3 regions of the Citrobacter amalonaticus genome follow, and region 1 is predicted to be linked to each of the others. Evidence: riboswitches for the same ligand, from Rfam matches in the RefSeq annotation. Region 1 holds a riboswitch; each other region holds the start of a gene.

Region 1 (3,274 bases):
GGAGGCGGAAGTGGGACGCGGAAAACGTTCACGCCTGACCTTTCTGTATACCGGACTGGCGCTCCAGCAGCAGCGTGCGGAAGATCTGCTGGAGCAGGATCGCATCGATCAACTGGTGCAACTGGTCGGCGACAAAACGGCCGTGCGGCAGATGCTGGTTTCCCATCTGGGCCGCAGCTTCCGTCAGGGCCGTCACATCCTGCGCGTACTTTACTACCGCCCGATGCAAAATCTGCTGCCAGGCAGCGCATTACGTCGCTCAGAAACCCACATTGCCCGCCAAATCTTCAGCGCCCTGACTCGCGTAAATGAGGAAAATGGGGAACTGGAAGCCGACATTGCCCACCACTGGCAACAAATTTCTCCCCTGCACTGGCGCTTTTTCCTGCGTCCAGGGATCCATTTTCACCACGGGCGTGAACTGGAAATGGACGATGTGGTGTCGTCACTAACGCGCATTAACGCCTTACCGCTCTATTCGCACATCAGCGAGATCGTCTCGCCAACGCCCTGGACGCTGGACATTCATCTTTCGCAACCCGATCGCTGGCTGCCGTGGCTGCTGGGTCAGGTCCCGGCGATGATCCTGCCGCGCGAATGGGAAACCCTGAGCAATTTTTCCAGCCATCCGATTGGCACCGGCCCGTACGCGGTGATACGGAATACGCGCAACCAGTTAAAAATCCATGCTTTTGACGATTTCTTCGGCTTTCGGGCCCTGATTGATGAAGTGAACGTCTGGGTACTGCCGGATATCGGCGATGAGCCGAACGGCGGTCTGACGCTGAAAGGTCCCACTGACGACGAAAAAGCCATCGAAAGCCGTCTGGAAGAGGGGTGCTATTACCTGCTGTTCGACGCCCGTACCCATCGCGGCGCCAATCAGGCGGTCCGGGAGTGGGTCAGCCGCATACTGTCACCAAGCAACCTGCTTTACTATGCCGATGAACAGTATCAGCGCCACTGGTTCCCGGCCTATGGCCTGCTGCCGCGCTGGCATCATGCGCGGCCGGGCCACGGCGAGAAACCCGCCGGGCTGGAGACGCTCACGCTGACCTATTATCACGAACACATAGAACACCAGGTGATTGCACAGATCATGAGTCAGCTCCTGGCTGAACATCAGGTGAAGCTAGAGATTCAGGAGATCGACTACGATCAATGGCATGCCGGGGAAATTGAAAGCGACATCTGGCTTAACAGCGCCAACTTCACCCTGCCGCTCGACTTCTCTTTGTTCGCGCACCTGTGTGAAGTCCCGCTGTTACAGCACTGTATTCCGCTGGACTGGGAAGCCGATGCCGCGCGCTGGCGCACCGGCGAAATGAATCTGGCCGTGTGGTGTCAGCAACTGCTTGCCAGCAAAGCGATTGTCCCGCTGATCCACCACTGGCTGATTATTCAGGGCCAGCGCAGTATGCGCGGCTTGCGCATGAACACCCTCGGCTGGTTCGACTTTAAATCCGCGTGGTTTGCCCCGCCGGATCCCTGATTGCCGCAACGCGGCAAAATCACTACACTAACGCCGTTCTCAACGGGGTGCTAATTAAACATACACAAAATCATTCAAGCTGCATCAAAGCGGCAAGCGAGTGAATCCCCAGGAGCATAGAACACTATGTGACTGGGGTGAGCGAACTCAGAGGCTGCCTGAATGATGAAGTGTATGGGCTGAGAAAATACCCGTCGAACCTGATCCGGATAACGCCGGCGAAGGGATTTGAGGCTACCGCTCAAAATCCTTTGCCACCCATCTTTTGAGGTGCAAAGTGTTGAAAAAATGTCTTCCCCTTTTACTCCTGTGCGCAGCGCCTGCCTTCGCAAAACCCGTTCTTACCGTCTACACCTACGACTCGTTCGCCGCAGACTGGGGCCCTGGCCCGGCGGTGAAAAAAGCTTTTGAAGCCGACTGCAACTGCGAGCTGAAACTGGTAGCGCTGGAAGATGGCGTTTCACTCCTCAACCGCCTGCGGATGGAAGGGAAAAACAGCAAGGCCGACGTGGTGCTGGGGCTGGATAACAACCTGCTGGAAGCGGCGACGCAAACCCAACTGTTCGCGAAAAGCGGTGTCGCCAGCGAGGCGGTCAATGTTCCTGGCGGCTGGAAGAATGACACCTTCGTCCCGTTTGATTACGGCTACTTCGCTTTTGTGTATGACAAAAACAAACTGAAAAACCCACCGAAGAGCCTGAAGGAACTGGTCGAGAGCGATCAGAAATGGCGGGTGATTTATCAGGATCCGCGCACCAGCACGCCAGGACTTGGGCTGATGCTGTGGATGCAGAAAGTGTATGGCGATAAAACGCCGCAGGCGTGGCAAAAACTGGCGGCAAAAACCGTCACCGTCACCAAAGGCTGGAGCGAAGCTTATGGCCTGTTCCTGAAAGGTGAAAGCGATCTGGTGCTGAGCTACACCACCTCTCCGGCGTATCACATCATCGAAGAGAAAAAAGAGAACTACGTGGCGGCCAACTTTAGTGAAGGCCATTACCTGCAGGTGGAGGTCGCCGCGCGTACCGCAGCCAGTAAGCAGCCTGAACTGGCGGAAAAATTCCTCAAATTTATGGTTTCGCCTGCGTTTCAGAATGCTATCCCGACCGGCAACTGGATGTATCCGGTGGCGAATGTCACCCTGCCTGCCGGATTCGAACAACTGACGAAACCCGCAACGACCCTGGAATTCACGTCAGCGGAAGTGGCGGCACAGCGCCAGGCATGGATTAGCGAATGGCAACGCGCCGTCAGCCGTTAATTGCCGGCTGGCTGATCCCAGGCCTTTGTGCCGCCACGTTGATGGTGGCGGTGGCGCTGGCCGCTTTTCTGGCATTGTGGTTCAACGCGCCGCAGGCGGCGTGGTCCTCGCTGTGGCAGGACAGCTACCTGTGGCACGTGGTGCGTTTTTCCTTCTGGCAGGCCTTCCTGTCAGCGGTGCTTTCTGTCGTTCCAGCCATCTTCCTTGCCCGCGCGTTGTACCGACGCCGCTTTCCGGGGCGTCTGGCCCTGCTGCGCCTGTGCGCCATGACGCTGATCCTCCCGGTGCTGGTCGCGGTGTTTGGTATTCTCAGCGTCTATGGACGCCAGGGATGGCTGGCTTCGCTCTGGCACATGCTTGGGCTGGAGTGGACCTTCTCGCCTTACGGTTTGCAGGGCATCCTGCTGGCTCACATCTTTTTTAATCTGCCGATGGCAAGCCGCCTGCTGTTGCAGTCGCTGGAGAATATTCCCGGCGAGCAGCGTCAGCTTGCCGCCCAACTGGGTATCCGCGGCTGGCAG
Region 2 (3,274 bases), 1.2 Mb from region 1:
TTTCTGACATATCTGCCATTCCCACTTCGATCGTCTGGGCGGCGGCGTAGTCACGAACCTCCTGGCTGATTTTCATTGAGCAGAATTTCGGGCCGCACATGGAGCAGAAGTGCGCCACTTTGCCGGATTCCTGGGGCAGGGTTTCGTCGTGGTAGGCGCGGGCGGTGAACGGGTCGAGCGCCAGATTAAACTGGTCTTCCCAGCGGAATTCAAAGCGCGCTTTCGACATCGCGTTATCACGGATTTGCGCCCCCGGATGCCCTTTCGCCAGGTCGGCGGCATGGGCGGCAATCTTGTAGGTAATCAGCCCCTGTTTGACATCTTCTTTGTTCGGCAGCCCGAGGTGCTCTTTCGGCGTGACGTAGCAGAGCATCGCGCAGCCAAACCAGCCGATCATCGCCGCGCCAATCCCTGAGGTAAAATGGTCGTAACCCGGTGCGATATCGGTGGTTAGTGGGCCTAAGGTGTAGAATGGCGCTTCGTGACAGTGCTCCAGCTCTTCGGTCATATTGCGACGGATCATCTGCATCGGCACGTGGCCCGGGCCTTCAATCATCACCTGCACATCGTATTCCCAGGCGATCTTCGTCAGTTCCCCCAGCGTATGCAGCTCCGAGAATTGCGCCTCGTCGTTGGCGTCCTGAAGGGAACCCGGACGCAGGCCATCGCCAAGCGACAGCGATACGTCATAGGCGGCGCAGATTTCACAAATCTCGCGGAAGTGCTGGTAGAGGAAGTTCTCTTTGTGATGAGAGAGACACCATTTCGCCATAATGGATCCCCCGCGCGAGACAATCCCTGTCAGACGTTTCGCGGTCATCGGCACATAGCGCAGCAGCACCCCGGCATGGATGGTGAAGTAGTCCACCCCCTGTTCGGCCTGCTCCAGCAGCGTATCGCGGAAGGCTTCCCAGGTCAGATCTTCGGCGATCCCGTTGACCTTCTCCAGCGCCTGGTAGATCGGTACGGTGCCGATCGGCACCGGACTGTTACGCAGGATCCACTCACGGGTTTCGTGAATATAGCGACCGGTGGAGAGGTCCATTACGGTGTCCGCTCCCCAGCGCGTTGACCACACCAGTTTCTCCACTTCTTCTTCAATGGAGGAGGTGACGGCGGAATTACCGATGTTGGCATTCACTTTTACCAGGAAGTTACGGCCAATAATCATGGGCTCAGATTCCGGGTGGTTGATGTTGGCAGGGATGATCGCCCGTCCGGCGGCCACTTCATCACGCACAAATTCCGGCGTGATGTTCTCCGGCAGGCGTGCGCCAAATCCTTCGCCCGGATGCTGCTGGCGTAACACTTCACTGCAGATGCGTTCACGGCCCATGTTTTCACGAATGGCGATAAATTCCATTTCCGGGGTGACGATCCCCTGGCGGGCGTAGTGCAACTGAGTCACGCATTTACCCGCTTTGGCGCGTTTTGGCGTCAGCAAGCCGGTGAAGCGCAGCTCGTCCAGACCGTCGTCGGCCAGGCGTGCTTTGGTGTATGCTGAGCTCCGATCGGTCAGCACCTCGCTGTCGTGACGGGCGTCAATCCACGGTTGGCGCAGCTTCGCCAGACCCTGCTGAACGTTGATCGCCACCTCGGGATCGCCGTAGGGACCGGACGTGTCGTACACCGGAATCGCTTCGTTTTCTTCAAACTGCGGCTCCGCTTTGCTGCCGCCGATGAGCGTCGGGCTAAGCTGGATCTCTCGCATCGGAATGCGGATATCGCTCGTCGAGCCGGTGATGTAGATGCGTCTGGAGTTCGGGAAAGCGGTGCCTTCCAGCGTATCGATAAAGTGTTGTGCTTGCGCGCGCTGTTCGCGGCGGGACAATTTAGGGGTAGTTGCAGACATAGCTCATTCCAAAAAAGTAAGGAGATGGCTTGTCAGACGACGGAGGAGTAATAGGTGTGCGCCGCCCGTTAAGGCTTACGCATAAAGCAGAATTACTCTTGTTCCCTTCGCAGGTTTTAACCTGATCAGGTTCCGCGGATCCCGAATTAACGGTCTCAGCCGGTGTTTTCACACCAGGCACTCCGACAAGATGTAACCTCTGATAAGAGGCAATAGGGGTAAATTACGCGTTATGTGCGCCGAACTCAAGCAGGACGTTTAATGACCGCATTGTCATGCATGGCGTCAAAGACCAGCATGATCAGCTTATCTTCCAGCGCAAATCGGGCTTCCAGCGCTTCGCCGAGATCGGATAAAACCTGTTGAAACTCCAGGCAGTTATCGTGATCAATCGCCGTTTCCAGGCTGGAGTCATAGTAGTCCATGATGCGTTGTGTGTTAGCTTCCAGTAGCGGCCAAATTTTTGTCGCTTTTAAAAGCTGCCCGTTACCTTCCAATTTATGCAGAATACGTTCATAAATACTGAAGTGTCCGGTGGAAAGGTAGTCGACCAGGCTCTGACAAAAATCATCCAGCGCTTTTTCATTCAGCCGCATGTACGATTCTTTGCCAGGCTTAATGCCAACCAGATTGTAGTAAGCCACGAGCAGATGCTTACGTATATGTAGCCAGCGATCAACCAGTTTGTTACTTCCTCTGACGCGCTCTGTCAGGTCTTCCAGCTGGTTTAGCATGATTGACTCCGCAAGTGTAGATTTAAAAACTGCTCACGCAGGAATTGTAAAAATAATGTTATCAACATGCCAGTGAAGCAAAGGTAGTGCAAGAGCTATGGATCGTATTATTGAAAAATTAGATCACGGCTGGTGGATCGTCAGCCATGAGCAAAAATTATGGTTGCCTCATGGCGAATTGCCACACGGCGACGCGGCAAATTTCGATCTTGTCGGGCAGCCAGCGCTGCAAATCGGAGAGTGGGAAGGGGAGCCAGTCTGGCTGGTGCTACAGCATCGGCGTCACGAGATGGGATCGGTTCGTCAGGTGCTCGATCAGGATGCGGGGCTGTTTCAACTGGCGGGTCGCGGTGTGCAACTGGCGGAGTTTTATCGATCGCATAAGTTCTGCGGCTACTGCGGGCACCCGATGCAGCCGAGTAAAACCGAGTGGGCGATGCTCTGTACCCACTGCCGGGAACGTTACTATCCGCAAATCGCCCCCTGCATTATCGTCGCCATTCGCCGTGAGGATTCGATCCTGCTTGCCCAACACGTTCGCCATCGCAACGGCGTACATACCGTACTTGCCGGATTTGTTGAGGTGGGTGAAACCCTGGAACAGGCGGTGGCGCGTGAGGTGATGGAAGAGAGCGGCATTAAAATTAAAAACCTGCGCTATATCACCTCGCAGCCGTGGCCTTTCCCG
Region 3 (3,274 bases), 2.3 Mb from region 1:
ATCAATAACGCGGAGCAAAACGCATATGCCAATGCGCGTAAAGCGGTAAAGCAACATGCTCAGGCGGCAAAGAAAAAAACGGTATATCACTTTGAAGGCATGGAAATTAAAAAGGTGAGTACAGGGTTAGATATTGATGGTGTTCCGGCCGCCGTCGATGAGAAAGCGGAAAAAGCGACAATCTATCAGCAAGGTTTACATTATTTTGTCGTGTATACCAACGGGCGGTTAGCCGTGCTGAACGATCAGCGTCAGATGCTGGGGTGGGCGAAATGAGAAATACGCTTTTAGGACTTATTCTGCTGACGTCCTTTTCTGCAGGTGCTTCTGAGATTGCGGAGGCACAACAAGCCGTTGCTCATGCCCAACGAATGGTTGACGCGGCAAAAGGAGATGTCGCCGCCGCGCAAGCGAATTATGGTAAAGGGAGTGTGTCAAGTTGGGCAGATGCGTCAAATCGCGCAGGCGCATTTCAGTCGCAGGCCTTCTCGAATTTAAAGGCGGCAGAGGATGATCTTGCTAACGCGATAAAAGCCCACGACGAAGCGATGGCCAAAGCTAATGTAATTGGTGCCATTGGCACGGGGAAAAATACGATTAATGTGGCTGCAGGGAGTCTGAAACCAACAGCACTGGTGCAAACATCGCATGGTCTGGTGCCTGCGGGATCGTTGCCAAAGCATGCGCAGGTAGCGGTTGCTTTTAATAGTGCATTTGGCCCGACAGTTAAAGGCGGAAATTCTCGTTCTGCAGGGGCCAGTCACGCAGAGCATGGCACTGGAAATGGTAGCAATAATGCGGCGAATTCACATAGCGCGCATGGCTTAGGCGGCGGCGATCATATTGGCGGCGGCCGTGCGGGTGGCGGTTTTCACTATTAATGTTCAGGCTGAAAAGGCAAATGCAGAGTAGCGAAAGGGTTACAAATCGGGCCGGTGAGGGTATCATCACGCGGGTGACTTAACTCGTCACGCAGAAAAATTTCGTTAATGACTCGGGGTGCCCCTTTTCACGAAGGGCTGAGAAATACCCGTACCACCTGATCTGGATAATGCCAGCGTAGGGAAGTCAGACACTGCTCGTGTCCCTTCTTCGCGCGGGCAGGAGCGTAACCATGCAGCCTGACCTGCACAGCCGCGAACATGCGGTTCGTACCTTACAAGATTTTCGCATTCTCTCTCCGTTAACACATTGTATGACCAACGATGTCGTACAGAGTTTTACTGCTAATACGCTACTGGCGCTGGGGGCTTCTCCGGCGATGGTGATTGAGCCTGAAGAAGCTCGCCAGTTTGCAGCCCTTGCCAGCGCGTTGCTCATCAACGTCGGTACGCTGACACAACCGCGTGCGCATGCGATGCGGGCGGCGGTTGAGCAGGCGAACAGCGCCAAAACCCCCTGGACGCTGGACCCAGTCGCCGTAGGCGCGCTTGAATATCGTCGCCGTTTCTGCCTTGAACTCCTTGCCTTAACACCGGCAGCCATTCGCGGTAACGCCTCTGAGATCCTGGCGTTAGCCGGCGAAAGCGCGGGGGGGCGCGGAGTGGACGCCACCGATCCGGTTGCAGCGGCTCTGCCGGCGGCGCAGATTCTGGCACGCCAGACCGGCGCTGTTGTGGTCGTTACTGGCGAAGTGGATTACATCACCGACGGCGAGCGCACTCTGAGCGTCACCGGCGGCGATCCGCTGATGACGAAAGTCGTGGGCACCGGCTGTGCGCTTTCTGCCGTGGTCGCCGCCAGCTGCGCGCTACCTGGAAGCCGGATCGAAAACATCGCATCCGCCTGTGGATGGATGAAACTGGCAGGGCAGCGCGCCAGCAAAATCTGTCACGGACCGGGCAGTTTTGTCCCGGCGTTTCTCGACGCGCTCTACGCCCTGGATACGGAGGTCACAGCATGAAACGGATTAACGCACTGACCATTGCTGGCACCGACCCCAGCGGCGGCGCCGGCATTCAGGCCGATCTGAAAACCTTCTCGGCGCTCGGCGCTTACGGCTGTGCGGTAATTACCGCGCTGGTGGCGCAGAATACGCGTGGCGTGCAGTCGGTGTATCGCATTGAACCGGATTTTGTCGCCGCCCAGCTCGATTCGGTATTCAGTGATGTGCGCATCGATACCACCAAAATCGGCATGCTGGCGGAAACCGATATCGTCGAGGCGGTAGCGGAGCGACTGGAACGCCATCAGGTGCAGAATGTGGTACTGGACACGGTCATGCTGGCGAAAAGCGGCGATCCGTTGTTGTCGCCTTCCGCCGTTGAGACATTGCGCAGGCGGCTGTTGCCACGGGTTTCGTTGATTACGCCCAACCTGCCTGAAGCGGCGGCGCTGCTGGATTGCCCGCACGCGCGAACGGAAAAGGAGATGCTGGAACAGGGGCGGGCGCTGCTGGCGATGGGCTGTGGCGCGGTGCTGATGAAAGGCGGTCATCTGGACGATGAGCAAAGTCCTGACTGGCTCTTTACGGCGACCGGTGAACAGCGCTTTACCGCACCGCGGGTGATGACCAAAAACACGCACGGCACCGGATGTACGCTCTCTGCGGCGCTGGCCGCGCTGCGTCCACGCCATCGTGACTGGGCCGGGGCGGTGCAGGAGGCTAAAATCTGGCTGTCGGCGGCGCTGGCGCAGGCCGACACGCTGGAAGTCGGGCACGGCATTGGGCCGGTTCATCATTTCCACGCGTATTGGTAGCGTATATACTGGCAGCAGACTGGCTGTCAGGAAAAAGACTCATGGAACAAGCGCATACTCAACTTATCGCGCAACTGAACGAACGTATTTCAGCGGTGGACAATACCCCGCTGTATATCAAGTTTGCCGAGACGGTGAAAAATGCCGTGCGCAGTGGTGCGCTTGCGCATGGCAACATCTTGCCCGGCGAGCGCGATCTCAGTCAGTTAACGGGTGTCTCGCGCATCACGGTGCGCAAAGCGATGCAGGCGCTGGAAGAAGAGGGCGTGGTGACGCGTGCGCGCGGCTACGGCACGCAGATCAACAACATCTTTGAATATTCGCTCAAAGAGGCGCGTGGGTTTTCTCAACAGGTGGTTCTGCGCGGGAAAAAACCGGACACCTTATGGGTCAACAAACGAGTCGTGAAGTGTCCGGAAGAGGTGGCGCAACAGCTGGCGATTGCCGCTGGCAGCGATGTGTTTTTGCTTAAGCGCATCCGCTACGTTGATGAGGACGCGGTTTCTATCGAAGAGTCATGGGTACCCGCGCATCTTATTCATGATGCCGATGAAATTGGCATATCGCTGTACGA

The links. A riboswitch is a leader RNA that binds a small molecule or an ion and turns the genes downstream of it on or off. The one in region 1 is predicted to bind thiamine pyrophosphate.
Region 2: another riboswitch for thiamine pyrophosphate. It lies ahead of thiC (phosphomethylpyrimidine synthase ThiC); the one in region 1 lies ahead of thiB (thiamine ABC transporter substrate binding subunit).
Region 3: another riboswitch for thiamine pyrophosphate. It lies ahead of thiM (hydroxyethylthiazole kinase); the one in region 1 lies ahead of thiB (thiamine ABC transporter substrate binding subunit).

The regions. Positions count from the first base shown of each region.
Region 1 is NZ_CP014015.2:2,769,298-2,772,571, reverse strand. Features, by position in the region: gene sgrR (HTH-type transcriptional regulator SgrR) at 1-1,492, shown strand, start outside; TPP riboswitch at 1,526-1,737, shown strand; gene thiB (thiamine ABC transporter substrate binding subunit) at 1,770-2,753, shown strand; gene thiP (thiamine/thiamine pyrophosphate ABC transporter permease ThiP) at 2,729-3,274, shown strand, end outside.
Region 2 is NZ_CP014015.2:1,535,641-1,538,914, reverse strand. Features, by position in the region: gene thiC (phosphomethylpyrimidine synthase ThiC) at 1-1,852, opposite strand, end outside; TPP riboswitch at 1,938-2,047, opposite strand; gene AL479_RS07375 (Rsd/AlgQ family anti-sigma factor) at 2,098-2,586, opposite strand; gene nudC (NAD(+) diphosphatase) at 2,684-3,274, shown strand, end outside.
Region 3 is NZ_CP014015.2:138,413-141,686, reverse strand. Features, by position in the region: gene AL479_RS00690 (hypothetical protein) at 1-276, shown strand, start outside; gene AL479_RS00685 (hypothetical protein) at 273-881, shown strand; TPP riboswitch at 986-1,083, shown strand; gene thiM (hydroxyethylthiazole kinase) at 1,115-1,903, shown strand; gene thiD (bifunctional hydroxymethylpyrimidine kinase/phosphomethylpyrimidine kinase) at 1,900-2,700, shown strand; gene AL479_RS00670 (GntR family transcriptional regulator) at 2,742-3,274, shown strand, end outside.